2 linked regions of the Desulfurobacterium sp. TC5-1 genome follow. The protein of the gene in region 1 binds, or shares a complex with, the protein of each later gene. Links are inferred from orthologs where the notes say so. Each region holds a gene or a part of one and is shown in the gene's direction. Other genes may lie near its edges. The genes, in order: tig and rpsG.

What was found.
Region 2: the proteins of tig (region 1) and rpsG are in contact, whole or in part, in a crystal structure (PDB 3GTY), measured with the Thermotoga maritima proteins. The link is inferred for Desulfurobacterium sp. TC5-1 from one-to-one orthologs. Residues at the interface, in WP_004081061.1 of Thermotoga maritima: Glu122, Val124, Val129, Leu130, Tyr133, Glu188, Gly259, Ile262, Tyr263, Glu266, Ser270, Glu273, Gln274, Glu277, Arg308, Gln311, Ile312, Ser315, Tyr316, Glu325, Arg329, Arg336, Leu363, Phe366, Trp367, Arg373, Leu377, Arg381, Leu384, Glu387; in WP_004081843.1 of Thermotoga maritima: Lys34, Lys52, Lys55, Glu59, Arg62, Gln63, Glu66, Asn67, Lys69, Val71, Arg95, Ala109, Lys110, Lys111, Gly112, Arg113, Pro114, Glu117, Glu121, Ile124, Ala125, Tyr127, Asn128, Asn129, Thr130, Gly131, Lys135, Asp139, Arg142, Met143.

The regions. Positions count from the first base shown.
Region 1 is NZ_ATXC01000002.1:4,454-7,578, reverse strand. Bases 9-2,811 are described here. They hold tig (trigger factor), read left to right. Parts: upstream 9-665; coding sequence 666-1,958; downstream 1,959-2,811. Other genes in these bases: gmk (guanylate kinase), read right to left, coding at 2,676-2,811; H153_RS0107615 (hypothetical protein), read left to right, coding at 2,205-2,669; H153_RS0107625 (argininosuccinate synthase), read left to right, coding at 9-652. Outside these bases: more of H153_RS0107625, read left to right, coding at 1-8; more of gmk, read right to left, coding at 2,812-3,125. UniProt on the Bacillus subtilis protein: Involved in protein export. Acts as a chaperone by maintaining the newly synthesized protein in an open conformation. Functions as a peptidyl-prolyl cis-trans isomerase.
Region 2 is NZ_ATXC01000001.1:1,261,856-1,265,168, reverse strand. The notes cover bases 239-3,229. They hold rpsG (30S ribosomal protein S7), read left to right. Parts: upstream 239-1,494; coding sequence 1,495-1,965; downstream 1,966-3,229. Other genes in these bases: fusA (elongation factor G), read left to right, coding at 2,000-3,229; rpsL (30S ribosomal protein S12), read left to right, coding at 1,095-1,475; H153_RS0106630 (glycosyltransferase), read left to right, coding at 239-990. In the rest of the region: more of H153_RS0106630, read left to right, coding at 1-238; more of fusA, read left to right, coding at 3,230-3,313.

The DNA.
Region 1 (3,125 bases):
AGAGTCGGGTCCCCTTGAAGACCTTGAGACAGAACCCCCTGAAGATGCTTTCGTTCTTACGACTTCACCACTTAAGGCACCTGACGAGCCTGAGTATGTTGAGATTGAGTTTAAGGAGGGAACGCCTGTTGCACTTAACGGAAAAGTTTATTCTGAGCTGTGGAAGCTTATATGGGATTTAAACGAGATTGCCGGTAGGCACGGTTTCGGAAGAATTGATATGGTTGAGAACAGACTGGTGGGAATTAAAACGAGGGAAGTTTACGAATCACCTGCCGGTCTTATGCTTATAAGGGCTTATGATGAGCTTGAGAGTATCGTTCTTGACAGATTCACATATCACTATAAGATTACTCACATCAAACATCCTTACGCAGAAGTTGTTTACAACGGATTGTGGTTCACAACGTTGAGGGAATCCCTTGATGCATTTAATAACAATATAGCTAAGCTTATTACCGGTAAAGTTAGATTTAAGCTTTTCAAAGGTAATGCCACCGTTGTCGGAAGAAGTGCAGAGAAGTCTATGTATCTTGAAGACTTAGCAACATATAGTCCGAAAGATGCTTTTGATCACAAGGCCGGAGCTGCCTTTACTAAGGTGTGGAGTTTACCTTTGAAAGTTGCCGGAAGAGTTAGAAGAAAATCCTAAGGAGGAACTATAAATGGCTTGCACGTTGAACAAGAGAGAGGGAGTTGTTTACGAGGCTAAAATTTCTTTTGAGCCTGAGAAAGTTGAGAAGGAAGTAAATGAGATCTGCAAGGAGATAAGGAAGAGTGCCAAGATTCCCGGTTTTAGACCCGGGAAGGCACCGGTAAACATAATAAAGAAGCAGTATAAGGATCTTATAGAAGAAAATCTTGTAAGAGCTCTTGTTCCAGAAGAGCTTGACAGTGCGATAAAGGATGCAGGTTTAACTGTAATATCGGAACCTCTAATAGAGGAGCTGAACTTTGATGATAAGAAGAACACTCTAAATTGTGTTGTTGTTTTCGAAGTTAAACCGGAAATTGATATTAAGCCTGAAGATTATAAAGGAGTGAAGGTTACAAAAACTGTAAGAAAGATAACTGATAAAGATGTTGAGAAGGTTGTAGAATCTCTTTTAAACAGAGAGGCTAAATTTGAAGAGGTTGACAGACCTGTAGAAAAAGGTGATCTTGTAGAGCTTGAATACACGGCGATTATTGATGGTGAAGAGAAGAGCGGTAACGTTGTTGCTGTTACTGGAGAAAATCAGCTCTGGCCTGAAGTTGATGAGGCAATTGTAGGTAAAAAGAGAGGTGATGAAGGTGAAGTTTCCTTTAGAGCTGCAGAAGATGAAAAGTATGGAGATGCTGCAGGAAAAGATGTTACGCTTAAGTTCAAAGTTCTTTCTGTAAAGGCGAAGAACCTTCCTGAGCTTAACGATGAGTTTGCCAAAAAGTTTGGTGCTGAATCTGTTGAGGACCTCAAGAAAAAGATAAGAGAAGATCTTGAAAAAGCTGAAGCGGACAGGCAGCAGGAAGAGGTTGAAGATAAGATAGTTGAAGAACTTCTTAAGAAGGTGGATATCCCTGTTCCCGTGTCTTTACTTAAGATGGAAATACAGGCCCAGGCTGAGAATCAGATAATGAGGCTTGCGCAGTTTGGGGTTGATGTTAAGCAGATTTCACCACAAACAATAGCAGAGATGGTTAAGCCTACTGCAGAGAAGACGGTAAAGGTTAAACTCCTCCTTGAGAAGATTGCAGAGCTTGAAGGAATAGAGGTTACAGATGAAGATGTTGAAAAAGAGATAGAAAGACTTGCGGATATGGCTTTTGGCGGTGATACTGTTTTAGCAAGGCAATCTCTTGAAGAGAGAGGGCTTCTTCCTATGGTAAGGCAGGATGTTTTAAGGCAAAAGGCTCTCGATAAACTTATTGAGCTTGCTGAAATTAAAGAAGTAGAGGCTGACGCGGAAAGTAAGGAATAATAAAAATTAACGTTTGGAAAGTTGTTTTACCCCCTGCATTGCAGGGGGTTTTTATTTTTGTTTAAGTTTTTCTTAATGATTTTGTTTGCTAAATTTCTAATGCAGCGCTATATTCAATGACAGCAAATGTTCTTGATATTAAATGGCAGGGGGATAAAAAGATAAGCTGTTGAAAATTTCTTAACCGATTGGTATTATTTTGAATATAGTTTATAAGGTTATTTTTAACCGTTATAAGGAGAAAGAATGAAAGTTATCTGTGTGGCACTTTTCCTGGTTTTTACTTTTGTAGCTCCATCGTTTGCGGATCCTAAGCCTCTTGGTTTTGAACTTGGGAAGGCATCTTATTCTCAAATGGCAAGTAAATATGAGATGGTAAAGGAGAAACCTTTACCGGGTATGGATGTAGATGTTTATGAGATTAATCCTAAAAGTACCGGTTTGAGGTATATTGAAAAAGTAACGGCAATTTTTAATAAAAAGTCGCTACTAATGTCAGTAATAATGATTTATCCTCGAACATATTTTGATTCTCTTTACAGGCAACTTGTTTCAAAGTATAAAGTGATTTATTCTCACCTTCCAGTGGTTGGAACGAAGTATGTGAGGTTTATAGATGGAAATACGATTATTATTCTGAAACAGCCGTATCTAAAATACACAACAACAGTTATCTACGTTCGTAAAGAACTTTTAGTACCGCCACGCTAACGGTTATTAAGTATTTAGCAGCTGGAGCATCTCTCTGTCATTTATGAGTTCGGAAAAGTGCTCTTTTACTCTTTGGGTTTTCCACCTTTCAGCAGTTACAATTGATTTAAGCTTTTCAAAAGCCTCTTGAAGCCTATCATTTATTATGATGTAGTCATATCTGGTTGCAAGACTTAATTCCCTTCTTGCTATTAGTAACCTCTTTTCAATTGTTTCCTCATCTTCCGTTCCTCTGCTTCTCAGTCTCCGTTCAAGTTCTTTTAGGGATGGTGGAAGTATGAATATCAGAACCGCTTCCGGATAATTTTTCTTTACCTGCAAAGCCCCCTGCGTGTCTATGTCAAGAAGGACATCTTTTCCTTCGTTTAACGCTTTTAAAACTTTATCTTTTGGTGTTCCGTAGAAGTTCCCGTAAACTTCTGCCCATTCAAGTAGTTCGTTCTTCTCTATTTTTCT
Region 2 (3,313 bases), on another replicon or contig:
GCTTTAGCCTCGGGGAATCGTCACCTTATAAGCAGGCTTGAGGGGAAAATACCTCTCCGTTTTTTTCAGAAGGGCCATAAAAGTGAAAAAAGAAGACTTTATCCCTACAGGAATCTCTATAAGATAATAGCGGAAGGAAATTACGATGTTGTTGTTCCAAATTCTTCAAGTGCGTTTAATTTTATCCTTCCTTTCTGGAGATTTTTGAGAAAGCGTCCAAAGCTTGTTGCTATGAGACGTTCTGGTTTTATTCCGTCCTTCTTTTCTGCAAAGTTAAAATACAATCTTGCCGATGCGATTGTTGTTGTTTCAAAGGATGTAGCTAAGGCATTGAGGGAGAAAAACTTTTTTCCAGATAGGCTTCATGTTATAGAGAGTGGAATAGATCTTTCACGTTTTTACCCTTCAGATGAGTATAGATTAGCTGTAAGAGAGGTGTTTGGAATATCGGAAGATGAAAAATTGTTTGTTAACGTTGCAAACTGGCTTCCTTATAGGAAGGGTCAGGACATACTGCTGAAGGCATTTTCAAAGGTTGCGGGACAAAACTGGAAATTGATGCTTGTTGGACACAATACCGATTCGGAAGATGCAAAAAGGATGGTGAAAGACTTTGGGCTGGAAGGAAAGGTTGTTCATGCTGGTTTCAGGACAGATGTAGAAAAGATTCTACAGGCGGCCGATTTTTTTGTTCTTTCATCTCGTTCTGAAGGAATAGCCGGGGCACTTCTGCAGGCCATGGCTTCTGGAAAGGTTGTCATTTCAACCCTTGCTGGAGGAATTGGGGAATATTTAAAGGATGGAGTAAACGGTTTTGCGTCACCGATAGAAGATGTTGATGGTTTGGCAGGGGCTATGAAAAGAGCAGTTGTGCTTGGTAGAAAAGAATATGAAGTGATTGCTAATAGAGCGGTGGAAACAGCAAAAAAGTATTCTATAGAAGAAACCGGAAAGAAGTGGAAAGATCTAATTGAATCTTTGTGCCGTTGAAAATTTACAGATGATTTAATAAATTTTCAGCGGGATAGTATCCCTTGACAATTGGTGTTCTATTTGCTTATATTCAAGCGCCAAACTATATAGGAGGAGATAGTATGCCCACAATTAATCAGCTTGTGAGAAAGGGGCGTGAAAAGAAAATTAAACGCTCAAAGGCACCCGCGCTTCAGGGTAATCCCCAGAAGAGGGGCGTTTGTGTAAGGGTATTTACCACCACGCCCAAGAAGCCTAACTCAGCTCTTCGTAAAGTTGCAAGGGTAAGGCTCTCAAACGGAATAGAAGTAACTGCTTACATTCCGGGTATCGGTCACAACCTTCAGGAGCACTCAGTTGTTCTTGTAAGGGGTGGAAGAACAAAAGACCTTCCAGGTGTTCGTTATAAGATTATTCGTGGTGCTCTTGACGCTGCTGGCGTTGAGGGGAGAAGACAGTCAAGGTCTAAGTACGGGACAAAGAGACCAAAAGAGAAAAAATAATTTTTAGGAGAGGAAAGGCATGCCAAGGAAAGGACCAGTTCCACCAAGAGAAATAATTCCTGACCCTGTTTACGGTGATAAGCTTGTGGCAAAGCTTATCAACAAGGTTATGAAGGATGGGAAAAAGAGCGTGGCTGAAAAGATAGTTTACGGCGCTTTTGACATTATCAAGGAAAAGCTTGGAGAAGATCCTCTTGCCGTATTTCACAAAGCAGTAGAAAACGTAAAACCTATTATGGAAGTACGTCCACGCCGTGTTGGTGGTGCCACATATCAGGTACCTATGGAAGTAAGACCAGAAAGACAGATTCACCTTGCACTTAAGTGGATCGTGGACGCTGCACGTGCTCGTTCTGAGCGCGGAATGGTTAACAGACTTGCAAATGAGCTTATTGATGCTTACAACCAGAAAGGTGGTGCGTTCAAGAAGAGAGAAGACACCCACAGAATGGCAGAAGCTAACAAGGCATTTGCACACTACAGGTGGTAATTTTTAAAGATCAAACGAATTAATGGAGGCCGTTGTGAGTAAGGCTGCAAAGAATATTAAAGTTCCTCTTGATAAAGTAAGGAACATAGGAATTATCGCCCACATTGACGCTGGAAAGACAACAACGACCGAGCGTATCCTTTACTATACAGGAAGGATTCATAAGATTGGTGAAGTTCACGAAGGCGCCGCTGAGATGGACTGGATGGAGCAGGAAAAGGAAAGAGGTATTACCATTACCTCCGCTACAACAACCTGCTTCTGGAGAAATCACAGGATTAACATCGTTGACACACCGGGACACGTTGATTTTACAATTGAGGTTGAGCGTTCTTTGAGGGTTCTTGACGGTGCCGTTACAATTCTCTGTTCTGTTGGTGGTGTTCAGCCTCAGACAGAAACTGTATGGAGACAGGCAGATAAATATAAGGTTCCAAGGATTATCTTCGTAAACAAGATGGACAGAATCGGTGCTGACTTCTTCCAGGTTGTTAATGATGTTGAAGAGAAGCTTGGAGCCAAACCAGTTCCTCTTCAAATACCTGTTGGCGCTGAAGAGAACTTTAAAGGTGTTGTTGATCTTGTAACAATGAAGGCGATTATATGGGAAGAGGAGACTCTTGGTGCCAAGTATCATGAAGAAGAGATTCCTGAAGATTTAGTTGATATAGCAGAAGAGTACAGAGAAAAGCTTCTTGAGGCTCTTGCTGATGTAGATGAAGAAATAATGATGAAGTACCTTGAAGGTGAAGAGATATCACCTGAGGAGATAAAGGCTGCAATTAGAAAAGGTACTCTTGAAATTAAGTTTTTCCCGATGCTCTGCGGTTCCGCTTTCAAAAACAAAGGTGTTCAGCCTCTTCTTGATGCAGTAGTTGATTATCTCCCTTCACCTCTTGATGTTCCTCCTATTAAGGGGATTAATCCTAATACAGGTGAAGAAGAAGAGAGACACGCATCATACGATGAGCCGTTCTCAGCACTTGCGTTTAAGATCCTTACAGACCCTTATGTTGGTCAGCTAACATTTATCAGGGTTTACTCTGGTTTAATGGAGTCCGGTTCTTACGTATACAACGCAACAAGAGGTAAGAAAGAAAGACTTGCAAGAATTCTCCGTATGCATGCAAACAAAAGGGAAGAAATTCCGGTGCTTGGTGCCGGTGATATCGCTGCAGCCGTTGGTTTAAGAGAGACCTATACAGGTGATACACTCTGCGATCCAGATCATCCAATTATCCTTGAGGCTATGGAGTTCCCAGAACCTGTTATATCTGTTGCTGTTGAGCCAAAAACAAAGGCAGACCAGGAAAAACTCTCAATTGCTCTTCAAAAGCTTGCTAAGGAA